Regions from separate parts of the Mesorhizobium sp. CA12 genome, predicted to be linked through region 2. Evidence: predicted binding sites of a transcription regulator. Region 2 holds the regulator's gene; each other region holds the start of a gene.
What was found. The regulator PhoB, encoded in region 2, activates phosphate uptake and scavenging genes when phosphate is short. The targets are predictions, from matches to a motif close to TGTCATNNANCTGTCAT.
Positions count from the first base shown of each region.

Region 1: a site for PhoB is predicted at 3,303-3,319, ahead of LB520_RS27565 (alkaline phosphatase D family protein). Genes of this name have one in related genera too.
Region 3: a site for PhoB is predicted at 4,544-4,560, ahead of LB520_RS00380 (esterase-like activity of phytase family protein). Genes of this name have one in related genera too.

Region 1 is NZ_JAIUHT010000025.1:4,964-14,541, reverse strand. It holds gene LB520_RS27585 (3-hydroxyacyl-CoA dehydrogenase NAD-binding domain-containing protein) at 1-425, opposite strand, end outside; gene LB520_RS27580 (hypothetical protein) at 528-1,118, opposite strand; gene LB520_RS27575 (TetR/AcrR family transcriptional regulator) at 1,162-1,770, opposite strand; gene LB520_RS27570 (MFS transporter) at 1,849-3,132, shown strand; gene LB520_RS27565 (alkaline phosphatase D family protein) at 3,392-4,966, shown strand; gene LB520_RS27560 (hypothetical protein) at 5,200-5,487, opposite strand; gene typA (translational GTPase TypA) at 5,682-7,511, shown strand; gene LB520_RS27550 (LysE family translocator) at 7,879-8,490, shown strand; gene LB520_RS27545 (YciI family protein) at 8,501-8,824, opposite strand; gene LB520_RS27540 (peroxidase-related enzyme) at 8,985-9,548, opposite strand.
Region 2 is NZ_JAIUHT010000003.1:170,640-180,217, forward strand. It holds gene LB520_RS07300 (sugar ABC transporter permease) at 1-1,169, opposite strand, end outside; gene xylF (D-xylose ABC transporter substrate-binding protein) at 1,401-2,441, opposite strand; gene LB520_RS07310 (ROK family protein) at 2,710-3,951, shown strand; gene phoB (phosphate regulon transcriptional regulator PhoB) at 4,284-4,973, opposite strand; gene phoU (phosphate signaling complex protein PhoU) at 4,990-5,697, opposite strand; gene pstB (phosphate ABC transporter ATP-binding protein PstB) at 5,718-6,521, opposite strand; gene pstA (phosphate ABC transporter permease PstA) at 6,518-7,369, opposite strand; gene pstC (phosphate ABC transporter permease subunit PstC) at 7,373-8,359, opposite strand; gene pstS (phosphate ABC transporter substrate-binding protein PstS) at 8,424-9,482, opposite strand.
Region 3 is NZ_JAIUHT010000001.1:78,667-88,244, forward strand. It holds gene LB520_RS00365 (TMEM175 family protein) at 1-12, opposite strand, end outside; gene LB520_RS00370 (MFS transporter) at 150-1,358, shown strand; gene LB520_RS00375 (MATE family efflux transporter) at 1,390-2,862, opposite strand; gene LB520_RS00380 (esterase-like activity of phytase family protein) at 2,981-4,450, opposite strand; gene LB520_RS00385 (LacI family DNA-binding transcriptional regulator) at 4,728-5,753, opposite strand; gene LB520_RS00390 (Gfo/Idh/MocA family protein) at 5,941-6,972, shown strand; gene LB520_RS00395 (sugar phosphate isomerase/epimerase family protein) at 6,969-7,877, shown strand; gene LB520_RS00400 (substrate-binding domain-containing protein) at 7,984-8,991, shown strand; gene LB520_RS00405 (ATP-binding cassette domain-containing protein) at 9,078-9,578, shown strand, end outside.

The DNA of each region.
Region 1 (9,578 bases), on a different contig from region 2:
CGTGGCAAACGCACGGTCCCGCCGCCACCCGGCAACAGGCCGAGCTTTACCTCCGGCAGGCCGAGCTTGGCGCCGGCGTCCGCGACGCGAAAATGGCAACCCAACGCCAGTTCCAGCCCGCCGCCGAGCGCCGTGCCATGGATGGCGGCCACCGTCGGCTTGGCGATGGTTTCCAGCAAGGCAACGATGGCGCGCAGTTCCGGTTGCTCGACCGGCTTGCCGAATTCGGTGATGTCGGCGCCGGCAACAAAGGTGCGGCCGGCGCAGGCGATGACGATCGTCCTCGCGGCGGGATCGTCGCGCAAAGCGGTGAGCGCCTCGTAAAGCGGCTTGCGGACATGAAAGCTCAGCGCATTGACCGGCGGGTTGTCGATGGTGACCACCGCCACGCCGTTCTCGTTCGTGACGCTGACAGAACTGGACAAGCGGAACCTCCCGAGACCGGCTGCAACCGCGCAAGGGTTTACTAGGCAGCGACCCGAATGGGAACCCGATCCGGCCCTGGCCCAATTGTTGGCGAGGCCCGGTTAGTTGTCCACGCGGCCGAAGGGCGGCACGTCGCCGATCACCTCGCGCTTGTCCTTGCCGCAGGCGAAGGTCTTTGCCTTTTCGTCGGCGAGCTTGCGCGCCTGGTCGTTGGCCTGCGGATTGCCAGTGGCTAATACCAGGCCGATCGTGCAGCCTTGATGCTCTTCCGGTTGCGCCACCTTGGCGACGACCAGCACATCGGTCGATTTCTTTTCGTCCTCAGGGTTGCTGACGGAGCGGCGGTGGATGGCGGCGAAGGGGATGACGACGTCGCCATTGGTCTCGATGCGCCATTCGACTTTCGGTCCGGAGCCGTTGAACGCGGTAAAACTCTCCCAGACCGCAGTCATGTCGTCGGACGGAAAGCCGTAATAGACGGATTCGCGCGCGTCGTCATAGCCGATCAGCACCGGATAGCCGCGGTAGCCGGAGCAGGCGAGGCTCGCCCAGTCGCCGTCGCCTTCCGCGGCCTGCGCATAGGTCACGCAGTCCTTCTTCGAGTCGAGCTCGGTATAGGCGCTGGAGATGTCGCCGGCCTGGGCCGCCTGGCAGAAACCGGCGAGGGCAAGCGGGACCAGAAGAGCGCGCATCGCTGACAACTCCGTTCGAGCTGCCCGAGCGTAACGTCAATCGCTATTTCTTCAAGCTGGCTTCGATCAAGAGATCGGCGTTGCGGGCAACCGCCGCCGCCGGTCCGCCAACGCCAAACAGCTGGCCGCTGATATAAGCGCCCTCGATGAGCAGCAGCAGTCCGTCGCCCAGCGTGTCGGGATCGGCGGCGCCCATTGCGGCGGCCATAGCGCGCAGGCGGCGGCGCAATTCGACCTTGTTATTCTCGCTCACCACCCGCGCGGGATGGCCGCGCTCGGGATATTCCACCGCAGCGTTGGTCATGCCGCAGCCGCGATAGTCCGGCTTTTGCGTGCGTTTGCCGACGCGGGCCAGGAAGGCGATGATCTGGGCGCGCGGATCGCCCGGATGCGCGTCGACGGCTTCGTCGAAGCGTTCCCAGAATTCGAGGTCGTATTTACGCAGATAGGAGGCGGCAAGCTCATCCTTGGATGGGAAGCTGCGGTACAGGCTCGGCTTTGTGACGCCGGCGCGCCTGACGATCTCGTCGACGCCGATCGCCCTTATGCCCTCGCGGTAAAAGAGGTCGCGCGCCACGTCCAGGATCTTATCCGCCGCCCTCGGAGCAGGGGGCTCGCTGATCGACGCTTCAATTTTATTGCCGGATGGCATTCAAACAACTCGCTTGACAATGTTACTGACCGGTACGTATGTATGGCTTCACTCCATTGCAACGTACCGGTCAGTAACATGATAATCCAGTCCCGTCCGTTTGGCCAGCGCTACGCATTCGTCGTCGTTGCCGTCATTTTCCTGTGCCTGCTGATCGCGGCCGGGCTCCGTTCGGCGCCCTCGGTGATAATGGTGCCGCTGGAGGAAAGCTTCGGCTGGCATCGCGACGTAACGTCCTGGGCCGCCAGCGTCGGCATCCTGCTCTACGGCTTGACCGGACCGTTCGCCGCCGCGCTGATGGAGCGCATCGGGTTGCGCCGCACGCTGCTCGGCTCCCTGCTGGTGATGTCGGGATCGACCGCGATCAGCCTGTTCATGACTGAGCCATGGCATCTCTTCATCACCTGGGGCGTGTTTTCCGGCATCGGTTCGGGCGCGGTGGCGAGCGTGCTCGGCGCCACCATCGTCAACCGCTGGTTCAAGACCAATCGCGGCTTGATGATGGGGCTGATGTCGGCCTCCAGCGCCACCGGCATGTTGGTGTTCCTGCCGCTCATCGCCTCGCTGGCGCAGAACGGCGGCTGGAAGCCGGTGGCGATTGCCGTGGCGCTGGCCACCGCCGCGCTGATACCCTTCGTCTTGCTGCTGGTGCCCGAGCGCCCCGCTTCGATCGGCCAGGTTCGTTATGGCGCCGATGCCGACGACGTGCCGCCGGTGTCGCCGGCATCGCAGGGCAATTTCCTGGCGCACACGCTGAACACGCTGCGCCGCGCGGCGGGCACGCGGGTGTTCTGGTACCTGTTCGCCACCTTCTTCGTCTGCGGCTTCACCACCAATGGCCTCGTCGGCACGCATCTCATCGCCTTCTGCGGCGATATGGGCATCGGCGAGGTGCAGGCAGCCGGGCTGTTGTCGATGATGGGCATTTTCGACCTGATCGGCACCACGCTCTCCGGCTGGCTCACCGACCGTTTCGATCCCCGCAAGCTGCTCGGCGTCTATTACGCGGTGCGCGGTCTGTCGCTGATCTACCTGCCCTATTCCGGCTTCTCGGCGACCAGCCTGGTCATCTTCGCCGTGCTTTACGGGCTCGACTGGATCGCCACCGTGCCGCCGACGCTGAGGCTTGCCAACGAGGCGTTCGGCGATCGCAGCGGACCGATCGTGTTCGGCTGGATCGTCGCCGGCCACCAGGTGGGCGCCGCGGCCGCCGCCGCCTTCGGCGGCACGATGCGCGAGCTGCAGGGCAATTACGAGCTGGCCTTCCTGATTGCGGGGATGACCGGCATCGCGGCGGCTTGTATCTCGCTCTTGATCAACACGAGCAGGCCGGCCTTCGGGCCGGAGCCGCAGGCGGCTTAGGCGCGACTTTCCCTTCTCCCCTTCTTGTGGGAGAAGGTGGCCGCGAAGCGGCCGGATGAGGGGTGCTCCAGGGAACACCGACGCCTCACTCCGCTGGAACACCCCTCATCCGTCTCGGCGCTATCGCGCCGATCCACCTTCTCCCACAAGGGGAGAAGGAAGATGTCGACTGTTATCAAAACTTCATGGTTCCGATATGCGCCTGAAACATTGAAGCGAGAGCTTGGCGGTCCCGCTCAATGCCATCCCGGAGACAGCCATGAACAAGCTTTCGCTCACCCGCCGCGCTTTCGTCACTTCGGCCAGCGCCTTCGGCCTTGTCGGCGCCTCCGGTCTGGCGCTGCCCTATTATTCCCGCGCCAGCCAGCGTCCGGCCTTCACGCATGGCGTCCAGTCCGGCGATGTCGACGCCACCTCGGGCATGGTCTGGACCCGCACCGATCGTCCGGCCCGTGTGATGTATGAAGTGTCGACGACCGAAAGCTTCGCCAATGCGACGCGGCTGGCGGCGCTCGATACCTCGCCGGCCAGCGATTACACGGTGAAGCGGCTGCTCACCGATCTCGCCTCGGACCAGGACATCTTCTACCGCATGGTGGCTGCCGATCTTTCCGACATCAATGCCGTGTCCGAGCCGATCGTCGGCCGTTTCCGTACCGCGCCGTCGTCCAAGCGCGACGTGCGCTTCGCCTGGTCGGGCGACACCGCCGGCCAGGGCTGGGGCATCGACGAGACCGGCATGAAGACCTATTCGACCATCGCTAAGCACACGCCGGACTTCTTCCTGCATTCCGGCGACACCATCTATGCCGACGGCGCCCTGAAGGACGAAGTCGACCTGCCCGGCGGCGGCAAGTGGAAGAACGTCGTCATGATCGACGGCAAGCGCAAAGTGGCCGAGACGCTGGACGAGTACCGCGACCAGTGGAAATACAACATGATGGACAAGCATGTGCTTGGCCTGTCGGCCATCTGCCCGACCTTCTACCAGTGGGACGACCACGAGGTGCTCAACAATTGGTCGGATTCGAAGGACCTGACCGCCGACGACCGCTACAAGGAAAAGTCGATCCATGTGCTGGCGGCCAGGGCGGCTCGCGCCTTCCATGAAATGACGACCATCCGCTACGAGCCGTCGGAGCCGGGCCGCGTCTACCGCAAGGTCTCGCATGGGCCGTTGCTCGACGTGTTCTTCCTCGACATGCGTTCCTATCGCGGCCCGAACGGCCCCGACATGGAAGAGACGCTGACGCCGAAGTCGCGCATGATCGGCGAGGAGCAGTCCAAGTGGCTGAAGCGCGAGCTGGCGAATTCCAAGGCAACGTGGAAGGTCATCGCCGCCGACATGCCGCTTGGCCTGGTCGTCTGGAACGACGCGGCGAAGAAGGCCGGGGCCGAGGCGGTCGCCAACGGCGACAATGGCGCGCCGAAAGGCCGCGAGCTCGAATTCGCCGACGTGCTGCGCTTCATCAAGAATGCCGGCATCACCAACACGGTGTGGCTGACCGCCGACGTCCACTACACCGCGGCGCATTACTACAATCCCGACAAGGCGCAGTTCCAGGATTTCAATCCGTTCTGGGAATTCGTCTCCGGCCCGATCCACGCCGGCACCTTCGGCCCCAACGATCTCGACATGACCTTCGGGCCGGAGTTGAAGTTCATCAAGGCGCCAACCGCCGAACAGGGCCAGAACCTGCCGCCGTCGGCCGGGCTGCAGTTCTTCGGTCTGGTCGACATTTCCGGCGCAACGGAACAGCTCACCGTACGGCTGATGGATCGCGACGACAATGAGCTTTACAAGGTTACGCTCGATCCGGTGCGGTCCGCGTAAGGTCCTGGAGAAAATTGGTAAGGTTGGCGGGACAGCGCCCCCCTCTGCCCTACCGGGCATCTCCCCCACAAGGGGGGAGATTGGCCGTCACCTCGACCTTCGCCAATCTCCAACGTTGCAGGAATGAGCGAGGCGCCGAAGCTGCTAATCTCCCCCTTGTGGGGGAGATGGCCGGCAGGCCAGAGGGGGGCGCGAAGGATCGCGACGTTAGCCGCGTTATGGCAAAGGCGAAATCAATCCGGATAGCAAGCCCGGGGAACGTTGGGCCAGACCGCGGTGTCGCAGTTGGCATCCTTCTGGCGCTGCTTGAAGGCGGCGCTGACCGGGCCGGTGACGATCGGGTCGACGCCGTCGGGGGCGTCGGCGAACATCTGCTGCGCGGTCCTGGCGTCGGGCGGTACGATCGGGTCGGCTTGCCGAAGCGTCGCCGCCGACTGCGCGGCACCGGCAGCGACGAGCATTCCAAGCGCCGCCCACGCAAAAACCGGACGCAATCTGGACATAGGATCGGTCATGAACATCGAACTGTCCGGCCCCTCAAAGGTTCCGCCTTGGTTAACGGAATCATTTCACACCAAGACGTTTAAGAATCAGTGACCATGTATTTGGGGTCGGGCCTCCCCTTTCGCAATTGCGAAAAACCTTGTATGAGCCGCGCAACCGAAAAAGGCGGCGCCTCTGGGCCTGCTGCCTGCAACGCTCCCGAGACCAGACAATGAACCTCCGCAATATCGCGATCATCGCGCATGTCGACCATGGCAAGACCACCCTCGTCGACCAACTCCTGAAACAGTCCGGCGCCTTCCGCGACAACCAGCGCGTCGCCGAGCGCGCCATGGATTCCAACGACCTCGAAAAGGAACGCGGCATCACCATCCTGGCCAAGGCGACCTCGGTTGACTGGCATGGCACCCGCATCAACATCGTCGACACGCCCGGACACGCCGATTTCGGCGGCGAGGTCGAGCGCATCCTGTCGATGGTGGATTCGGCGATCGTGCTCGTCGACGCCGCCGAAGGGCCGATGCCACAGACCAAATTCGTTGTCGGCAAGGCGCTCAAGGTCGGCTTGCGCCCCATCGTCGTCATCAACAAGATCGACCGTCCGGATGCCCGCCATATCGAAGTGGTCAACGAGGTGTTCGACCTGTTCGCCGCGCTCGACGCCACCGACGAGCAGCTCGATTTCCCGATCCTCTATGGTTCGGGCCGCGACGGCTGGGTTTCGGAAAATCCGGAAGGCCCGAAAGACCAGGGTCTCGCACCGCTGTTCGACCTGGTCGTCAAGCATGTGCCCGCACCTACGGTGCATCCCGGCCCGTTCCGCATGATCGGCACCATCCTCGAGGCCAATCCGTTCCTTGGCCGCATCATCACGGGCCGCATCGAGTCCGGCACGCTGAAGGCCAACCAGGCGGTCAAGGTGCTGCACCATGACGGCACGCAGATCGAGACCGGCCGCATTTCGAAGATCCTCGCCTTCCGCGGCCTCGAGCGCCAGCCGATCGACGAGGCCCAGGCGGGCGACATCGTGGCCATCGCCGGCCTGTCGAAAGGCACCGTCGCCGACACCTTCTGCGATCCGGCGGTGAGCGAGCCGCTGCATGCGCAGCCGATCGACCCGCCGACCGTGACCATGTCCTTCCTCGTCAACGACTCGCCGCTTGCCGGCACCGAGGGCGACAAGGTGACCAGCCGCGTCATCCGCGACCGGCTGCTGCGCGAGGCCGAGGGCAATGTCGCGCTCAAGATCGAGGAATCGGCCGAGAAGGATTCCTTCTTCGTGTCCGGCCGCGGCGAATTGCAGCTCGCCGTGCTGATTGAGACGATGCGCCGCGAAGGTTTCGAGCTTGCCGTGTCGCGTCCGCGCGTCGTCATGCAGAAGGGCGACGACGGCCAGCTGCTGGAGCCGGTCGAGGAAGTCGTCATCGACGTCGACGAGGAGCATGCCGGCGTCGTCGTGCAGAAGATGTCGGAACGCAAGGCCGAGATGGTCGAGCTGCGTCCGTCCGGCGGCAACCGCCAGCGCCTGGTCTTCCACGCGCCGACGCGCGGCCTGATCGGCTATCAGTCCGAATTGTTGACCGACACGCGCGGCACCGCCGTGATGAACCGGCTGTTCTTTGCCTATGAGCCGTATAAGGGCGAGCTGCCCGGCCGCACCAATGGCGTGCTGATCTCCAACGAGCAGGGCGAATCGGTCGCCTATGCGATGTGGAACCTGGAAGACCGCGGCCCGATGATCATCGATCCGGGCGTCAAGGTCTACCAGGGCATGATCATCGGCGTCCATTCGCGCGACAACGACCTCGAAGTGAACGTGCTCAAAGGCAAGAAGCTCACCAACATCCGCGCCGCCGGCAAGGACGAAGCGGTGAAGCTGACGCCGCCGATCCGCATGACCTTGGAGCGCGCGCTGGCCTGGATCCAGGACGACGAGCTAGTCGAGGTGACGCCGAAGACCATCCGCCTGCGCAAGCTCCATCTCGACCCGAACGAGCGCAAGCGTTTCGAGAAGGCCGCCAAGGTGATGGGCGCGGCGTAAGGTTCCACGGAAAGTTCGAAAGAGAGAGCGGGTGCTCCCTCTTTTGTTTCCGCGGCAGGCGACTGCTTCGTTTCAATTTAGGCGTCGGCGCTGCCCCTTATCCGCCTGCCGGCACCTTCTCCCCGTGAACGGGGAGAAGGGAATCTCGCGCGGACTCCGGCGCTCTTTCTGCAACGCTGGTGATTGGCGAATCGTCGGCGCCATGTCCCTTCGCCCCGTTCAACGGGGAGAAGATGGCGGCAGCCAGATGATGGGCGGCGCCGGCGCTGGCAGTTGTTGTCGCCTTGATCAACGTTCGCGCCTTGTTGGGCGTGCCAAATCTAGTACGATCGGCTATCGTTCTTTATCTCTTATAGGGAGCGACCCCATGCATCTCGCCTCGTTGCTGATCTTCGCCGCCGCGCTCTTCGTTGCCGCCGGCTCGCCCGGCCCGTCGATCGCGGCCTTGGTGGCGCGGGTGATCTCGAAAGGGTTCCGCGACGTCTTTCCCTTCCTGCTGGCGATGTGGATCGGCGAGGCCATCTGGCTTTCGCTGGCGGTGTTCGGGCTCGCCGTCGTGGCGCAGACCTTCCATTACGCCTTCGTCGTCGTGAAATGGGTGGGTGTCGCCTACCTTGCTTATCTCGCGTTCAAGATGTGGACGGCGCCGGTCGAGGCGAAGGAGGGCGAGATGCCGCGCGAGGACTCGCCCCTGAAACTTTTCCTTGCCGGCATGGCGGTGACGCTCGGCAATCCCAAGATCATGATGTTCTATCTGGCGCTGCTGCCGACCATCATCGATCTTGCCTCGGTCAGCGTTGTCGGCTGGGTCGAGCTGACGCTGACCATGGCGCTCGTGTTGATCGTCATCGATCTCGCCTGGGTGTTGGCCGCCTCCCAGGCGCGCCGGCTGCTGAAGAGCAAGCGCGCCATGAAGATCGCCAACCGCGTCAGCGCTACGACGATGGCGGGCGCCGCCGCCGCTATCGCCGCGCGATAGAGCGCCGGCCTCACATCATTTCAATGATCGGCGCGATCTCGACGGTAAAAGCCGGGTCCATCAGGATCGGGCAGTCCTTGGCTTTGGCGACGGCATCGTCGATATCCTTGGCTTCGACGATGGTGTAGCCGGCGGTCGGATTGCTGCCGCCATTGTTCTCGATCTTGCCGCCGGGCAGCACCGTCTTCGACATGCCAACCGGATTGCCGCCGTCGACCACGGCCGAGCCGAGCTTGTCGTACCAGCCCGTCCAGGCATCCATAGCCGCTTTGCGTTCGGCGTCGTCGGTCGGCATCTTGCCGGAACCGTGATAGACATAGAGAAATTTCGCCATGTTCTCCTCCCTTGTCGGCGGCGTCGAACCGGCATGCGGCCACGCCGCTTGCGATATGCAGTGATGCTGCAATCCGATATGCGGCCTTGCCGCAATCCTGATCATCGGACCAAAACGAAAAACAGGCAATCGATGTTAAGTTGAGTCTACTGTAACGAGCTCACCTTGCCATGGCGTGGTATTCGGGGTTGGGCCGCATGTCGACTGCTGCTGCCACCCGGTTCGACATGTTGAAGAAGGCGGCGGTCGAGGCGATGTCCCAGATGTCGTGGTCGGTGAAGCCGGCCTGGCGCAAGGCGGCGCGATCGGCCTCGACGATTTTAGCCGGCTCCTCGGTCAGCTTCACAGCGAATTCGAGCATGGCGCGCTGCCGGTCCGACAGATCGGCGGCGCGAAAATTCATCACCATCATCTCTCCGAAGGCCGGTTCGCCCGACAGCTGGCGCACCGCCGCGCCATGCGCGGTCAGGCAATAGAAGCAGTGGTTGATCGAGGAGACGACCACGGCGATCATCTCGCGCTCCAGCTTCGACAAGTCGGACTCGCCCAGCATCAGGTCGTTATACATGTCAGTGAAGGCGCGCAGCTTCTTCTCGTCGAAGGCGTAGGCGAGAAGCACGTTGGGCACGAGGCCGAGCTTCTCCCGGCATTTGGCGAAATAGGCTTTCATCGTCTCGCCGAGCTCCGCATGGACAAGGTCGAGCGCGGTTACTTTGCCGGTCATGGTTGTTCTCCTCGCGGGGCGATGGCGTCA
Region 2 (9,578 bases):
CCGATGACCGCCGCGGCGATGACCAGCAGTTCATCCAGCGTCCCCAGCGCGTTTGTCGAGGAGTTCTGCCTGGCCGACGAGATCGCCGCCGCGATCGTCGCCAGCACGCCCATGATCATGAACACCTTCATGGTGATCCAGCGCGTGTTGATGCCGGCAAGATTGGCGGCTTCCGGATTGCCGCCGATGGCAAAGACGTAGCGGCCGAATCTAGTGCGCTTGGTGACGAAGGTCATGATCAGGCCGACGGCGACCGCCATCAGCACCGGAATGGCGATGCCGTGCGCGATGAACAGCCCGCCTTCGGGCACGGTGATGTTGTTGGCCGCGGCGTAGCGGTTCACGATGCCGACCGGCCACGGATAGGAGTTGGCGAGCCACACCGCGCCCAGGATGACCGCGCAGGTGACCGTGGCAAGCAGCGTCTCGGCCCAGACCGGACGCAGCGGGAAGCGGAAGCGCTTGCGCTGCACGCGGCCGTTGAAATGCATGAAGATAACCGCCAGACAGGCGACGATGCCGACGGCCCAGCTCCATTTGGCGCCGATCGAGCCCGCCGGGCCGCCGCCCATCAACTGGAACGTGGCGTCGAGCGGCGCAACGGTCTGACCGCTGGTGACCCACCAGGCAGCGCCCCGCCATACTAGCAATCCGCCAAGCGTGACGATGAAGGCCGGCACTTCGAGATAGGCGATAACGAAGCCCTGGAAGGCGCCGATGATGAGGCCGAGCGCCAGGCCGATCAGCAACGCCAGAACCCAGATCCAGGGGTTTCCCAGTTCAAGCCCGACGAAGCGAACCAGGAAATGCGCCTGGGCAAAGCCCATGACCATGCCGATCAGCCCTTCGGCCGACCCGACCGACAGGTCGATGTTGCGCATGACGATGACGAGCACCATGCCGGAGGCCATGATCGCCACGGCCGAAGACTGAACCGACAGGTTCCAGAGATTGCGCGGCGTCAGGAACGTGCGGCTGTCGAAGTCGAGCGGGTTGACGCCAAGCCGCAGGCTGGAAATCACATGCAGCCCGATCCAGATGAGGAGCAGCGCGCCGATCATGCCCAGCATGCGGGTGTCGAGCTCGGTCGCCTTCAGGAACCGGGCAACAGTGCCGAGTTCCGACGCGCGCGCGGTGTCCGCCGGTTGGGTAGACGTCGTGTCGGTCATGATTTCCTCCCACCGGCTTGCCGTCTGGCGCGGATGCCGGAACTCAGCCTAGAAGCTATCCGCCTGAGGCAGAACGGCAAAATCTTTTGAGAAAACGCCGCGGCTTTAAGGCAATCCCAGGAAAGTGCGTAGCGGTTTTCCGTCCGGGATTGCGGCAACAAAAACCAGGAGCGGTTCATTGAACCGCTCCTGGCCGCGGCGCAGGTGTTTTTGATCGAACGTCGGCAAGGCTCAGTTGCAGACCTGGACGCTGCCGGCGGGCACGCCCGCGCAGACCTCGTCCTTCTTGATCCAGCCGGCGTCGATGACGACGTTGAGGTTGTCCTTGGTGATCGCGACCGGCGTCAGGAACAGCGACTTGACGGTGTTGCCGCCGGGCGTCGTGAAGTCCTTGGCGCCGGCGATGTCGCCCATCTTCTTGCCGTCGGCGAGCTGCGAGGCGATCTCGGCGGCGTTCTTGCCGAGCTCGCGCGCGTCTTTCCACACCGACACGGTCTGCGTGCCGAGCGCGATGCGGTTGAGCGCCGCGTGGTCGCCGTCCTGGCCCGAGACCGGCACGGTGCCGGCCAGCCCCTGCGCCGTCAGCGCCGCGACAACGCCGCCGGCGGTGCCGTCATTGGCAGCCACGACCGCGTCGACCTTGTTGTCGTTGGCGGTCAGGAACTGCTCCATGTTCTTCTGCGCGTTGGCCGGCAGCCAGCCGTCCGTGTAGGCCTCGCCGACATTCTTGATCTTGCCGCTGTCGATGGCGTCCTTCAGGACTTCCATGGAGCCCGCGAACAGGAAGTCGGCGTTCGGATCGGAGCCCGAGCCCTTGATGAAGACATAGTTGCCTTCCGGCTTGGCCTTGAACACCTCGCGGGCCTGCATGCGCCCGACTTCCTTGTTGTCGAAGGTCAGGTAGAACACGTCCTTGTTCTCGATCAGGCGGTCATAGCCGACGACCGGGATTCCTTCATCGAGCGCCTTCTGCACTGCCGGGCCGATTGCCGAGGCATCCTGCGCCAGGATGATCAGCGCGTTGGCGCCCTGCGAGATCAGGCTTTCGACGTCGGTTAGCTGCTTGCCCGGATTGGACTGCGCGTCGGCCGAGATATACTTGTCGCCGGCGGCCTCGATGGCGGCCTTCATCGCTGCTTCGTCGGTCTTCCAGCGCTCTTCCTGGAAATTCGACCACGACACGCCGATCACCTTGTCCTTCGCCTCGGCGACGGACGCCAGCGTCAGCGACATGGCAACGCCCGCCAGAATGGCGGCTGCAAATTTCTTCATGATATCCTCCCTGCGCCCGTGCGGCGCGACCCAGACTGGCCCGAAGGCCGGCACAGAGGCTTTTTTTCGAGCCTCAAAAAAATAGTGGTCCAGCACAACAGCGCTGTCAACCGAGATTCTGATGGGTTTTGATGGGCTCAGGCATTTTTTTCGGTATCCGCAATAAATAATGACATGGCCCCTGGCTTCTGCCACAATCCCTAGCGTGTCAGCGACAGGCCATGGCATTATCACAAGGCCGCGATGACTGGGGAGGACGTGCGAAACGATGTCGGTCGGAATCCGCCATGACGATTTGCGCCGGCGCAACCGCGCCATGGTGATTTCGGCGGTACGCCGCGCCGGTCAGCCATCACGGACCGAAATTGCCGCCACCACCGGGCTCAGCCACTCGACCATTTCGGCGATCTCCGCCGACCTGATCCAGGAGGGCATTCTCACCGAAAGCAAGGCCAGCGAGCCGACGGCGTTGAAGCGCGGCCGGCCGCAGATCGGCCTGGCGCTGAACCCTGAAGCCGCCGCGGTGCTGACCGTGGTGTTGTCTCTGAACTTCCTGTCGGTCGCCGTGATCGACTATGCCGGCCAGGTTGTCGCCGAGGAGCAGCAACGCCTGGACACGCTTGTCATGCCCCGCGACGAGCTGATCGGCGAATGCGTGGCGATCGTGCGGCGCCGGCTGCAGGATCCCGACCTCGACATTGGCAGCGTCGCCCGCATCGCCATGGGCATTCAGGGCATCACCGATTCTAATGCACGCGCCATGCTCTGGTCGCCGATAACGCCGCTGACCGACATTCCTTTCGCCGACATTCTCGAGAAGGAGTTCGGCATCTCCGCCACCATGGAGAACGACTGCAACATGATGGCGGTGGCGCTGCAATGGCGCGACCCGGAGCGCTATCGTGACGACTTCATCGCCATCCTGTTGTCGCACGGCATCGGCATGGGTCTCGTGCTCAAGGGTGCGCTGTTCACCGGCACGCATTCCTCCGGCGGCGAGTTCGGCCACATGATTCACCGCCCGGGCGGGGCGCTTTGCCGCTGCGGCCGCCGCGGCTGCGTCGAGGCCTATGCCGGCAACTATGCGATCTGGCGCAGCGCCATGAAAATGAGCGAGGACGCCGAGCCGGTCGACGTCGGCGACGCCGACATGCGGGCCCTTGCCGCGAAGGCGCGCGAGAGGGACGGCCCCGAACGGGAGGCTTACCGCCGGGCCGGCGAAGCGCTTGGTTTCGGTCTCGGCAGCCTGTTCGCCCTCATCGACCCGGCGCCTGTAGCCATGGTCGGCGTCAGCGCGGCCGCCTTCGACCTGATCGAGCCGGCGCTGCGCGAGGCGATCGCCCAGACGGCCGGCGGCCAGCACTCCGAATCGATCTCCTTCGACACCGAGCCGAACGAGTTGCCGCTGATCCGCGAAGGCTGCGCCATGCGCGCGTTGACCTTCGTCGACCAGGAGATTTTCGCGCCGGGAGGCCAGGCAAGAGTGGGGACGGGAAAGAACGTGGCCTGAGGCAGCCTTGAAGAGGTCCGGGACAGCAGCAGACGCTTGAATTAGCGAAGGGAAGGCCCCGCAGCTTCGTCATTCCAGGGCGGAGCAGGAGCGAAGCTCCGTCGCGGAGACCCTGGAATCCATGCCGCTATCTCACGCGTCGAGCGCAGCGGCACAGAATTCTGGACTGTCGCAACGCATCGACATCACGGAATGGATCCTCGGGTCTGCGCTGCGTCGCTGCGCTCCTTGCTCCGCCCGTGGATGACGAAGCACAAGCGTCTCGGCTAACCGCCAATGCACGCGATCCGATGCTGGAGACACAGAACCCGTCAGCGTCTCAGCCCCTATCCCTAATCTTCCCTGATCGCGTAACCCGCCCCGCGGATGGTGCGGATGACGTCCGGCATGCGGCCATTGTTGACCGCTTTGCGCAGACGGCCGACATGGACGTCGACGGTGCGTTCGTCGATATAGATCGTCTCGCCCCAGACATTGTCGAGCAGCTGGCTGCGCGAGAACACCCGGCCGGGATGACGCATCATGAATTCCAGCAGCCGGAACTCGGTCGGGCCGAGCCTGATCTCGCTCTTCTTGCGGTAGACGCGGTGCGACTCGCGGTCGAGCACGATGTCGCCGACCTTGAGCACGCTGGACAGCACCTCCGGCTTGGCGCGGCGCAGCAGCGCCTTGACGCGCGCCATGAACTCCGGCGTCGAGAACGGCTTGACCAGATAGTCGTCGGCGCCGGTCGAGAGGCCGCGCACGCGGTCGCTTTCTTCGCCCCGCGCGGTCAGCATGATGATCGGCAGCCGCTCGGTCTCGGGCCGCATCCTGAGGCGCCGGCAGAGCTCGATGCCGGAAACCGCCGGCACCATCCAGTCGAGCACGAGCAGGTCGGGAACGTTTTCCTGAAGGCGGATTTCGGCCTCGTCGCCGCGGGTCACCACTTCGACCTGGTAACCCTCGGATTCGAGATTGTAGCGGAGCAGCACCCCAAGCGGCTCCTCGTCCTCCACCACCATGATGCGTGGCGCGATCATTGGCAGGTACCCTTCGTCAGGCCGCCGGCGCCGACATTGTCGTCTCGTCCTGCTTGGGACGATTCGCGGGCAATTGCGTGCCGGTCAGCACATAATAGGCGTTCTCGGCGATGTTGGTCACATGGTCGCCGATCCGCTCGAGATTCTTGGCGCAGAACAGAAGATGCGTGCAGGCGGTGATGTTGCGCGGGTCTTCCATCATGTAGGTCAGGAGCTCCCGGAAGACGGATGTGTATTTGACGTCGATGCGCTCGTCGTCGTTGCGAAGCTTGGCCAGCGCCGTGGCGTCGCCCACCGTATATTCCTGGATCACGGCCTGGACCTGGATCAGCACCAGCTGCGCCATGGAATCGATCGAATGCGTGAGGTCGCGCGGCGCGGCGCTGACGCCGACCGAGCCGACGCGCTTGGCGATGTTCTTGGCGAGGTCGCCGATGCGTTCGAGGTCGCCCGCCATGCGGATCGAGCCAACCACATTGCGCAGGTCGTCGGCCATCGGCTGGCGCTTGGCGATCAGCGTGATGGCGCGGTCGTCGAGCTCGCGCTGGCGCGCGTCCATGATGGCATCGTCGGAAACGACGCGCTGCGCCATGGCATTGTCGGTCTCAAGCAGAGCCTTGGTCGAAGCGCCGACCATCGAGCTGGCGAGATCGCCCATGTCGTTGATGAGCCGGCTGATCTGCCTCAGATCCTCGTCGAAGGAAGCGACGGTATGTTCGGCCATGATGATGTCCTCGTATGAGCTCAGCCGAAGCGGCCGGTGATGTAGTCCTGCGTGCGCTTTTCGCGGGGCGAGGTGAAGATCTTCTCGGTCCGGTCGAACTCCACCAGCTCGCCCAGATACATGAACGCCGTCTGCCGCGACACGCGCGCCGCCTGCTGCATGTTGTGGGTGACGATGACGATCGTGTAGTCGGCCTGCAGCTCGTCGATCAGTTCCTCGATCTTGGCGGTCGACAGCGGATCGAGCGCCGAGGCCGGCTCGTCGAGCAGGATGACCTCGGGCTTCACAGCAACGGTACGGGCGATGCACAGGCGCTGCTGCTGGCCGCCCGAGAGGCTGAGGCCGCTGGCGTTGAGCTTGTCCTTGACCTCGTTCCAGAGTGCTGCGCGCTTCAGCGCCTGCTCGACGCGGCTGTCCATCTCGGCCTTGCTGATCTTCTCATAGAGCCTGACGCCGAAAGCGATGTTCTCGTAGATCGACATCGGGAACGGCGTCGGCTTCTGAAACACCATGCCGATCTTGGTCCTGAGCAGGTTGAGGTCCTGCGAGCGGTCGAGGATGTTCTTGCCGTCGAGCAGCACCTGGCCCTCGGCGCTCTGCTTCGGATAGAGCTCGTAGATGCGGTTGAGCACGCGCAGCAGCGTCGACTTCCCGCAGCCCGACGGGCCGATGAAGGCGGTCACGCTGCGCTCGGGCAGGGACAGGTTGATGTCCTTCAGCGCCTTCGACTGGCCATAGTAGAAATTGAGGTTCTTGACCTCGATCTTGGCCTTCTCGACGGTCGTGTCGGCTGCGTTCAGGTCGGTGGACAACATCGGTTTCATCTGTCCTCTCTGCGTCCGGTTAGGCTGCGGGCGATGATGCTCAGCCCGAGAACCGTCAGGGTGATTATGAGTGCGCCCGTCCAGGCCAGTTGCTGCCATTCCTCGTAGGGGCTGAGAGCGAACTGGAAGATGGTTACCGGCAGGCTGGCCATCGGCGCATTGAGATTGCTCGACCAGAACTGGTTGTTGAGCGCGGTGAAGAGAAGCGGCGCCGTCTCGCCGGAGATGCGGGCGATCGCCAAAAGGATGCCGGTGACGATGCCGGACAGCGCCGCGCGATAGGCAACCGAGCGGATCACCACCCAGCGCGGCGCTCCGATGGCGGTGCCTGCTTCGCGCAGCGCGTTGGGCACAAGGTTCAGCATGTCCTCGGTGGTGCGCACCACGACGGGGATCACCAGGATCGACAGCGCGACCGCGCCGGCAATCGCCGAGAAGTGCCCCATCGGCCGCACCATCAGCTCGTAGACGAACAGGCCGATGATGATCGACGGCGCCGACAGGAGGATGTCGTTGATGAAGCGCACCACCGTCGTGAGCTTCGAGAAGCGTCCGTATTCGGCCATGTAGGTGCCGGCCAGCACGCCGATCGGCGTGCCGACGACGATACCGATGATCGTCATGACGATGCTGCCGTAGATGGCATTGAGCAGGCCGCCGGCATCGCCGGGCGGCGGCGTCATTTCCGTGAACACGGAGAGCGACACCCCGGAAAGCCCCTTGTAGAGCAGGGCGCCGAGAATCAGCGCCAGCCAGGCCAGCCCGATGCCCGCCGCGACGACGCACAGCGTCATCATCACGGCATTCTTGCGCTTGCGGCTTTGGTGAAGCGATGCGGCAGTCGACATCGGTCAGGCTCCCGTGCGGCTATCGATGCGCAACAGCATGTAGCGTGCGAGCGCGAGGATGATGAAGGTGATGATGAACAGGATCAGGCCGAGCGATACCAGCGAGGATGTATAAAGGTTGCCGTCGGCTTCGGTGAATTCGTTGGCGATGGTCGCCGAGATCGTCGTGCCCGGCGCAAACAGCGAGGCGCTGATGCGGTGCGCGTTGCCGATGACGAAGGTGACGGCCATCGTCTCGCCGAGCGCGCGGCCGAGGCCGAGCATGACGCCGCCCATGATGCCGATGCGGGTATAGGGGATGGTCACGCGCCGGGTCACTTCCCAGGTCGTGCAGCCGATCCCGTAGGCCGATTCCTTCAGCACCGCCGGCACCGTGTCGAACACGTCCTTGGTGATCGAGGTGATGAAAGGCAGCACCATTATGGCGAGGATCAGCGACGAGGTCAGCAAGCCGATGCCGTAGGGCGGACCGGCAAACAGGCTGGAGAGCCCCGGTATGCCGTGGAAAAGACTGATGATGAAGGGCTGCACAGTCGTCTGCAGGAACGGCGCGAAGACGAACAGGCCCCAGATGCCGTAGATGATCGAGGGAATGCCGGCGAGCAGCTCGACGGCGATGCCAATCGGACGCCTGAGCGGGCGCGGACAAAGCTCGGTCAGGAAGATGGCGATACCGATGCCGATCGGCACGGCGATGAGAATGGCGATGGCCGAAGTGACGATGGTGCCGTAGATGGGCGCGAGCGCGCCGAAATTCTCGGTGACCGGGTTCCAGGATTCGGTGGTCAGGAAGGAGAAGCCGAACTTCGACAGGGCCTCCCACGATCCGGCGACCAGCGAGATCGCGACCCCCCCGAGCAGAACGAGCACGAGTATGGCGGAAAGGCGCGTCGCCGTCCGGAAAACCATGTCGGTGACGGCGAAGCGGCGCACCGTCGCTTCTCTGGTCCGCAGGGCGGACGATGTCGCGGCTTCGGAAACGGCTGTCATTTAGCCCCTCGCATTTCGAAAGAGACAGGAGGGCGCTAGAGGCGCCCTCCTCATTCGGCGGGAATTACATGCCGGAGTAGACCGGCTTGCCATCCTTGTCGACGATGTCCTTGCCCCACATCTCCTCGACGCTCTTCACGACCTTGTCGGGCATCGGAACGTAGTCAAGCTCAGCAGCCATCTTGTCGCCCTTGGCATAGGACCAGGCGAAGAACTTGAGCGCTTCGGCCGTGGCTGCCGCATCATCGGGCTTCTGGTAGACGAGGATCCAGGTGGCGGAAGTCATCGGCCAGGATTCGGCGCCCGCCTGGTTGGCCAGGATAACGCCGTAGCCCGGCTGCGAGCTCCAGTCGGCATTGGCCGCGGCGGCCGAGAACGCCTTCGCGGTCGGCTCGACCTTCTTGCCGTCCTTGTTCACCATGTCGGTATAGGTGAGCTTGTTCTGCTTGGCATAGGCGTATTCGACATAGCCGATCGCGCCGCCAGTCTGCGACACGTTGTTGGCGACGCCTTCATTGCCCTTGGCGCCGATGCCCACCGGCCATTCAAGCGCGGTGTTGACGCCGACCTTCGATTTCCAGTCGGCGCTGACGTCGGCCAGGTAGTAGCTGAAGTTGAAGGTGGTGCCCGAGCCGTCCGAACGGTGGACGACGGCAATCGCCTGGTCGGGCAGCTTGATCTTGGGGTTGAGCTTCTTGATCGCCGCGTCGTTCCAGTTGGTGATCTTGCCGGCGAAGATGTCGGCGAGCGTCGGACCGTCGAGCACCAGCTCGCCCGGCTTGATGCCTTCGAGGTTGACGACCGGCACGATGCCGCCCATCACCATCGGGAACTGCGCGAGGCCGGTGGAGGTGAGATCCTCGCCCTTCAGCGGCGCGTCGGAAGCGCCGAAGGTGACGGTCTTGGCCTTGATCTGCTTGATGCCGCCGCCGGAGCCGATCGACTGGTAGTTGAGACCGATGCCGGTCTCCTTCTTGTAGGCGTCGGCCCACTTCGCGTAGATCGGATAGGGGAAGGTGGCGCCAGCGCCGGAAATGTCGGCTGCCATCGCGGCGGCCATGCTAAGGGTTGATGCCGCAGCCATTGCAATTGCAACGGCCGCCGAGCGGATGAAATGTCTCATGTGGCCTGCTCCTGTTCGGAAGATGGTCTTTCGGCACCCGTTGTATCGGCGCCCGGTCAGCGCAATAGCCCTCGATTATTACAGTCGCATGACAGT
Region 3 (9,578 bases), on a different contig from region 2:
TCCCTTGCCCATGGTTCCTCCTCGTCGGCCGACAAAAGCTACGCGAGGATTTCGCACAAGACCATCCTGTCAGGATTGTCAGGAGGACATTCGGTGGCTGGAACAGCGCCATTATATAGGCGTTGGGCTTGCAACCCCCGGAGGTTGCCATGACCAGCTACGCTCAAACCATGACGCGTGACAATGAGCTTGGCGGCGGCGCCGCAATGGCCGTCGTCGCCGCCATGATCGCAGCGCTTTTTGCCGGCAGCACCGCGCTGACGCCGCTTTATGTGATCTACAAGCAGGCCTTCGGCTTCTCGCAGGTCACGCTGACGCTGGTTTACGCCGTCTATGTGGTCGGCAATCTGGCGGCGTTGCTGTTTTTCGGCCGCCTGTCGGATGTCGTCGGCCGCCGCCCCGCCGCGCTAGCGGCGATGGGCGTTGCCGTGGTCAGTGCGTTGTTTTTCCTCTTCGCCGAAAACCTCGCCTGGCTCGACATCGCCCGTATTCTCAGCGGGCTCGGCATCGGTGTCGGCGCGGGGGCGGGCACCGCCTGGCTGGCCGAGCTGATCGAGGGCAAGGACAAGTCACGCGCCGCCGTCATCGCCACCAGCACCAACTTTGTCGGTCTCGGGGCCGGCGCGCTCATGTCGGGGCTGCTCGCCCAATATGCGCCCTGGCCGCTCAGGCTGACATTCGCCGTCTATCTCGTCCTGCTTGCCTTCGTCACCCTGCTGATCTGGCGCACGCGGGAAACCGTCTCCAGGCCCGGACGGTTTTCCGAGGTCTCGCTGCGGCCGCGGCTTTCGGTGCCGGACAATATCCGCGCGCAATTCGTGGCGCCGGCGGTGACCGGTTTCGGCGCCATGGCGCTGGTCGGCTTCTACGCGGCGCTGGCGCCGAGCATCCTGGCGCAGCAGCTGCATGTGACCAATCATGCCGAGGCTGGCGGGCTTTTCTTCGAGCTGTCGATTGTGGCGGCCATCACCATCGTCGCCACCACATGGCTCTCCAGCCGCTCCACCATGCTTGCCGCGCTGGTGCTGATGATCCCGACCGTGGCGCTGATCGTGGCGGCGCAGGTCTATGCCTCGATGGTCCTGATGATCGTTGCGACGGCGGTCTGCGGCGTGGCGGCGGCGCTCGGCTATCGCGGCGGCCTGCAAGTGGTGAATCAGATCGCGCCGGCCGACCGCCGCGCCGAGGTGGTGTCGGCCTTCTTCATCTGTTGCTTCTGCGGCAACGCGCTGCCGGTGATCGGCATCGGCATCCTGTCGAGCCTGGCGAACGCAACCATCGCAAGCCTGGCCTTTGCCGGCATGATTGTCGTCTTCTCGCTGGTGGCGCTTGGCTTCGGCGCCAAATACGCGCGGTAGCGGATTTTCACGTTTCCTGTCGTCGCGGATTTTAGCCGTTCGGCGTCTCCGGCAGGAGCTGCGCGCGCTGGCGCGGCACGCCGAGGCCCGTGTCGGGCGGCTCGCCCGCGGCCGGCCGGTCCTCAATCATGTGCATCGTGCGCCAGTGGCCGAAGCGGTAATAGGCGGCGGCGAGCGCCAGCGAGGCGATCGAACCTGCCGGAAAGCTCCACCACAGAGCCTCCTGGCCGATGACGCTGCGCATGGAATAGGCAAAGCCGGTGCGAATGATCAACACCGAGATGATCAGGATGATCAGCGGCGGCATGACAGCGCCGGTGGCGCGCACCGTGGCGAACAGCACGATCGTGACGCCGAACAGGATGAACGACCAGGATGCCACCTTGTTGATGTGGGCGGCGATGTCGATCGCGGCGCTGTCGGTGCTGAGGAAGAGGCTGAGCACTGCGCGGTCGAAGACGAAAAGCAGCGCCACCAGCGCGCCGGTCAGCACCAGGTTAAAGCCGACGCCCGACGCCGCGACCCTGCCGATGCGGTCCCAGCGCCCGGCGCCGACATTCTGCGCCGCCATCGAGGAGACGGCGGCGCCGATCGCCAGAGCCGGCATCTGGATGTAGGTCCAGAGCTGCGCGGCGATGCCGTAAGCGGCGGCTACCTGGGAGCCGTAGGAATTGACGATGCCCATCACGGTCAATGCCGCCGCCGAGATGACGATCATCTGCAGCCCCATCGGAATGCCCTTGAAAACGACGATGCGCAGCAATTTCGGGTCGGGCCGCAGCAGCGAGAGATCGCTGCCCGCCAGCCGCAGCGGGTGTTTGCGCACATAAAGCACGATCAGGATGGCGATCACGCTCACCGTCTGGCCTATGAGCGTCGACGTTGCCGAACCGGCAATGCCGAGCTCGGGGAAGGGGCCGATGCCGCGGATCAGCAGCGGATTGAGCACGACGTCGAGCACGACCGCCAGCGCCATGAAGACGAACGGGGTTCGCGAGTCGCCGGCGCCGCGCAGCACGGTCATGACGAAGGATAAAAGGTTCATCATCGGCACGGCGACGAAGATGATGCGCAAATAGGCGCGCGCCAAAGGCAAGGCATCGGCCGGCGTGCCGAGCCCGGTCAGGATGGCGTCGATCCAAATCCAGCCGCAGACGGCGAACACGACCGAGACGAGGAAGAAGAAGGTGGCGCTGGTGCCGACGATGCGCTTCGCCTCGGGCAGGTCCCGGGCGCCGACCGATTGCGCTACCAGGATGGTTGCCGCCATGCCGATGCCGAAGACGGTGCCGAGGATGAGGAACAGCACCAGATTGGCGTTGGAGGTCGCCGTCAGCGCCGCCTCGCCGAGGAAGCGGCCGACCCAGACCGCGTTGATCGAGCCGTTGAGCGACTGCAGCACGTTGGAGCCCAGAACCGGCAGGGCGAACAAAAGCAGCGTGCGCGGAATTGGGCCGCTGGTCAGGTCGTGAGTCCGCCGGCGGGTGGGCTGTTTGTCATCCATGTTGTTATCCATGGTGGTGGGGCCGAAACTGAATCAGGCCCGCGATGCTATCGCAGGCCTGATGCTCATGCATCCCTTCAGAAAGGGGTCGGCTGCCGCGGCAGCCGACCGCATCCCATTACTGAGTGGTGTTTCCAGAAAGGCCGGGCAGGGTGACCTGATAGACCAGGAAGGTGGTGTCGACATCGGCGCCGTCCTCGGCCTTGTACGCAGCGCCGACCTGGAAGCCGTCCTGGGTGAGGAAGTCGTTGTCGTTGGCGACGAACAGGAAATAGTCGTCGGGCAGCTTCGGATCGAGCACCGGCGCCAGCGACATAGCCTCCCACTTCTCCGACAGGTTGTCCTTGTCGTTCGGCGCGCCATTGTGCAGGCCGAAACGGCCGAGCTCGCCCTTGTCGTTGATGTCGATGAACGAGGTGAGCTTGGCCGGCGTCACCGACGGGTCGAGCATGCCCTTCGGCGCGACCGGCTTGTCGGCGGCGTCGAACGGTCCGTTGGCGATATCGGTGGCGGCGGAGAGGTCGACGATCTCGATCTTGCGATAGAGCGACTCGTCGCCCTTAACGCCCTGGCCGTTGCCTGAGTCGCGCGCCAGCATCAGAAAGCTCTTGTCGGAGAGTGCGACGATCTCGCTCTGAGCGGCCACCTTGGTCTTGCCCTTGGCATCCTTGAACATCGGCAACGGCACGACATATTCATGCGCCAGCTTGAGGTGGGCGAGATCGGAAGCGTCGTAAACCAGCGCGCGGGTGTTCTGGCGGGTCGAGCCTGAATCGCCGCCGTCCTGGCGGGGCGCCGACTGCAGCACGGCGATCAGGAACCTGCCGTCTGGCGTCATCGACATGCCTTCGAGGCCCTGGTTGTTCTGGCGGCCGGTTTCGGGATCCTTCGGATCGGGCTCGGCAGCGCCCGGGCCCGGGTTGTCGGACGCGAAGTTCGGCTTGCCGTGGCGCATCGGCACCAGCGCCGCGGGCGGTTGGGTCGCCGACATCAGACGGCCTTCGGCCGAGAAGCGGTAGATGTTGGGACCATATTCGTCGGAGATGAACATCGTGCCGTCCGGCAGCCGCACGATCGCTTCGTCATCGAGCGCCAGCTTGCCATTGGCCTCAGGCAGCATCGGCATGTCGCCGGCGGCGCGCACGCCGTTCAACGGATCGAGGCCGGTGGCGTCGGCGCCCTTGTCGTCGGTCAGAAGCATCGTGTCGGCGAGCGTCGCCTTAACGCCCGACTGTTCCTGTCCGGCAGCGGGCGCCGCGCCGGGTGCTGTCGGCGCCAGCTCGATCGAGATGGTGTTGAGGCGCGGGCGATAATCGGTGGTTCCGACGACATTGTAGCCGCGGTCCGGCAGCAGCCAGAGCGAACCCCTGTAGGTGGCCCCTTCACGCGTCCAGGATTTGGTATCGATCGCCATGCCGGAACCTGAACCGAAGGTCTCGCCGAACTTGTCCTTCTGGTTGGCCGGGATGCGGCCGATGCCGACGAGCCCCTTGTTGACGTAAGCGACGCCGTCGGCGAGCGCCGGGGTCAGGGAAGTGAACAAGGCGAGTGCCGCGCCGAGCGCGACGGTCCGGTTGAGATGTTTCATCGATATCCCCTTCTTGACGAGCAGAGCGGCCTGGAAGGAACGCGCATCGGCGATGCGGCGAGCCGGTCCCGTCGAGCGGTCTAGGACGTGAACGTGATGGTTGCATGACAGTTTCCTTCTCCCCTTGTGGGAGAAGGTGGCCGAGCGAAGCTCGGTCGGATGAGGGGTGTTCCAGGGAATGCTAACGGCTCACTCCGCTGGATCACCCCTCAACCGTCTCGGCGCTGACGCGCCGATCCACCTTCTCCCACAAGGGGAGAAGGGAAAGCGCCTCCGCTCAATCGCTCTCTCTTGCGATCAGCTCCAGCGGCCAGACTTCGCGGATGATGCGTGTGCCCTCAGGGCCGGCGAATGCGGGAAGCGAAGCGAGCAGCATCTCGGCCAGCCGCCGGCCCATGGGCTCCAGCGACGGACGGAAGGCGGTCAGCGTCGGCGAAAAGTAGCGGCAGAGCGGCGTGTCGACGATGACGATCACGGCCATGTCATGGCCCGGCTTGATACCCATCTCGGCCAGCGCCTTGCAGCCGCCGAGCGCCATCGCGTCATTGTTGAAGATGATCGCCGTCGGCGGGTTTTTGGAGCGCATTACTTGCGGCGTCACCTGGTAGCCGCCGGTCTCGTTGATGAAGCCGTCGGCGATCAGGTCGGGGTCGACCTCGATACCGTGCCGCTTCAGCGCCTTGCGGTAGCCGTCGAGGAACAGGTAGCCGAAGTTGAGATCAAGCGAAGGCCGGATGGCGGCAATGCGGCGGTGGCCGCGCGCGACCAGCCGGTCGACGGCTTCATCACCCGCCCTCTCGAAATCGATATCGAGTGAAGGATACGTGTCGCCGCCGGACTGACTTCGGCCAAGCGTGGCGAAGGGAAAGCCGGCCTTGCTGAGATACTCGATCCGATCGTCTTCCCTTCGCGTATTGGCCAACACGACCGCGTCGGCCCGGCGCGTCTCGACCACGCGGCGCAACCGCTCCTGCTGATATTGGCCCGGCTCACCCATGACGACCATCAGATCCAGGTCATGCTCGGCGAGCCGCGCCTGCAGGCCCGTCAGGAACGGGATGAAGAACGGCTCGCCATATTGCTGGTCGCCGGGATGCGGCTGCAGCATGAAGGCGATCGAGCGGGTGGCGCCCTGGCGCAGGCTGCGGCCTGACTGATTGGGCGAATAGTTCAGCTTCCTGGCTGCTTCGAGCACACGCTGGCGTGTGTCGGCATTGACGTCGGCACGGCCGTTCAGCGCGCGCGACACGGTGCCGATCGAGATGTTCAGGTGACGCGCGAGATCGTGGATGCTGGACGCCAAGGACGGATTCTCCCCTTGCCTTGGCTAGCACCGGCTGCCGCTCAGGCCAAGGCTTCGGGGCGATTTTTGCAGGCAGCCGGTTGACATTCTACGCCATCGGGTGTGTTCTCGTAAACGTTTACGGAAAAACGTTTACGGTGACGCCGTGACGTCCGGTCTGGAGGGACCGGCGGAGGAGGAGCGCTGGATGATGAGGGTCGTCCTGGCCGGGTGCGGAGCGATGAGCAAGCACTGGCTCGATGCCGCGAAGCAGATCGACGGGCTCGCCATTGTCGGCCTCGTCGACCTCGATGCCGAGCGGGCCCAGGCGAGGGCGCGCGAATACGCGCTGTCCGACGCCGTCATCGGCACCAACCTCGACGCCGTCCTCGACCAGACCAAGCCCGATGCCGTGTTCGACGTCGTGGTTCCCGTCGCACGCCGCGCAGTCGCGCTTTCGGCCTTCGCGCACGACTGCCATCTGCTCACCGAGAAGCCACTGGCCGACAGCCCCGAGAATGCGCGCGCCATCGTCGAGGCAGCGCGCAAGGCGAGGCGCATCCACGCTGTCGTCCAGAACCGCCGCTATGTCGCCAATGTCAGGCGCATCAGGCGCTTCCTGGACTCCGGCGTCATCGGTAAACCGACCAGCATCCACGCCGACTTCTTCGTCGCGCCGCATTTCGGCGGTTTTCGCGAGGAGATGGCCCATGTGCTCTTGCTCGACATGGCGATCCACACGTTCGATGCCGCGCGTTACATGGTCGCCGGCGAGCCGGCCAGCGTCTATTGCCAGGAATGGGAACCCGTGAATTCCTGGTATCGGCAGGGGTCGTCGGCCAGCGCCGTCTTCGACCTCGGCGGCGGCAAGATCTTCACCTATGCCGGCTCCTGGTGCGCCGACGGTTTCCGCACGAGTTGGGAGGGAAGCTGGCGTATCGTCGCCGAGCGCGGCAGCCTCTTGTGGGATGGCCACGACGGGCTGAAGGCGGAGGTGATTGCGTCCGGCCGCGACGGGATCATCGACAAGACCCAGCCCATCGAAGTGCCGCCGCTCGATCTCGCCGACCGCGTCGACGGCCATCTCGGCATCATCCGGGATTTCATGCACGCGATCGAGACCGGCGCCGAGCCGGAGACGCGCGGCGCCGACAACATCAAAAGCCTGGCCATGGTCTTCGGCGCCATCGAGAGCGCGGAGAGCGGGCGGCGCGTGACAATCGCCAAGGAAGCACAATGACGGCAAACCCGCTTCTCGATATCAGGATCGGCACCATGGTGCGGGCCAATCTCGAAGATCCGGCCGCCTATGTCAGGCAAATCCTGCCGCTCGGCTTCGAGAGCATCCAGCCCTTCTTCTGGCAGACGCTCGGCGGCAAGGACCTGAAGCGCCTGGCGGGCGAGATCCGCGAGGCGATCGGCGATGCCGATGTGACCGTGTCCTCGATCGGGGTGTTCGGCAACCCGCTCGAGAATGGAGAGGTCGATCGCGGTGTGCTGGCGGCCTGGGAGACGGTGATCGATAATGCGCATCTGTTCGGCGCGGAGACGGTGAGCGGCTTCACCGGCCGCATCCGCGGCAAGAAGCTGACCGACAGCCTGCCGCGCTTCCGCGAGGTGTGGGGGCAGCTGGCCAAGCGTGCCGCCGATAAGGGCGTGCGCATCGCGTTCGAGAATTGCGCGATGGACGGCAACTGGGCGAGCGGCGATTGGAATATTGCCCACAATCCCGATGCCTGGGAGCTGATGTTCAACGAATTGCCAAACGACAATCTCGGGCTTGAATGGGAGCCCTGCCATCAGCTTGTCTACCTGATCGATCCGATCCCGCAGATCCGCAAATGGGCGCCGCGCATCTTCCACGTCCACGGCAAGGACGCGACGGTGCGCTGGGATGTCATCCGCGAACATGGCGTGTTCGGCCGCCTGCCTTTCGTGCAGATGCGCACGCCGGGTTTCGGCGACAGCGACTGGACGCGGGTGATCAGCGAGTTGCGGCTGGCCGGCTACAAGGGCGCCATCGACATCGAAGGCTGGCACGATCCGGTCTATCGCGGCGACCTCGAGATCACCGGACAGGCGCGCGCGCTCGACTATCTGAAGCAATGCCGGGGAGGGAACAGCTACGTGCCCAATCCGGCTTGAGGCCAGATTCGATGTGAGGATTGGCCGGCGGGAGGAGCCGGCCGACCGAGGACGCAGATCAATTCGAAACCCTCCATCGGGAGGGGTCTAAAAGGGAGGAACGTGCATGACGACCAGAAGGACTGCTCTGCGCTCGACCGTCGTGGCGGCTGCCACGGCGCTCTGCGCCTCGATCTCTGCCTTGCCGGCGCACGCGCTCGACGCGCAATGGTGCAAGGACGTACACATCCGCTTCTTCGTCGGCGGCGCCGAGGGCGACGCCTTCGGCACCATCGTCTATAATGGCGCCAAGCAGGCGGCGGCCGATCTCGGGCCGAAGGTCGACTACATCTTCTCGCAGTGGGACGTCGAGAAGATGGTGCAGCAATTGCGCGAGGCGGTCGCGGTCAAGCCGCAGGGCATCGCCATGATGGGCCATCCGGGCGACGCGGCGATCATGCCTTTGGCCGAGCAGGCGCATAAGGACGGCATCAAGATGATGTACCAGAACGTTCCGGTGCCGAAGGTGGTGGCGGCGTTCGGTGGCGGCTATGTCGGCGCGCAGCAGGAGCAGCAGGGCCGCGCGCTCGGTGTCGAGGCGTTCAAGCTCGGCAAGCTCAAGGCCGGCGACAAGGCGATCATGATCGGCCCGTTCGAGAATGAAAGCCGCGGCGCACGCGAGCGCGGCACGGTGGCGGCGCTGAAGGAGGCAGGCGTCGAGGTGATCCAGCTTTCGTCGCCGCCGAGCGGTGAATGGGCGTCGGATCCCAACCTCGCCATTCCGGTGATCACCGCGGCTCTGCTCAACCACCCCGACGTCAAGGCGGTCGGCTACCCCGGCGGCCAGATGCTCGGCAATGTCGCCACCTATATGCAGGCGGCGGGCCGCAAGCCCGGCGACATCTTCAACTTCGGCTTCGACACCAGTCCGCAGATCGTCGAAGGCTTCAAGGGTGGCTGGGTGCAACTGACGGCCGACCAGCAGCCGTTCCTCCAGGGCTACCTGCCGATTCTCAGCCTCTGCCAGCAGGTGGTGCTGGGGCTGGCGCCGATGAATGTCGACACCGGCGCCGGCTTCGTCACGCCGCAGAACTATGAGATCGTCTCAGAGCTCGCCAAGCAGGCGTTGCGCTGACCTCCCAGGCAGCCGGCCGGGCTTGCCCCGGCCGGCTGGACCGCGGGCGACGAGGCCGCCGAACAGACATTGCAAGCGAGGATCGCATGGGCGAACGCATCATCGAACTACGCGACATCAAGAAATCCTACGGCCAGGTCTATGCGCTGGGCGGGGTCAACCTCAGCGTCGACCGCGGCGAGGTGGTCGGCCTGATTGGTGACAACGGCGCCGGTAAGTCGACGCTGATCAAGATCCTGTCCGGCGTGGTCAAGCCGACCAGCGGCGAGATCCTGGTGCGCGACAAGCCGGTCACCGGGTGGAGCGCGGCGCGCTCGCGCGACGCCGGCATCGAGACGGTGTTCCAGGACCGCGCGCTGGCCGTGCAGCAGACGATCGTGCGCAACATCTTCATGGGCCGCGAACTGACCAGCTTCATGGGCTGGCTGAAGGTCGACAAGGAGATCGAGGAGGCGAGCAGGCTGATGCGCGAGATCGGCTTCACCTCGAAGGTGTTCACGCCGCACTCGATCGTCGGCCAGCTTTCCGGCGGCGAACGCCAGGGCGTGGCGATCGCACGCGCCATCTACAAGCAGGCGGAACTGATC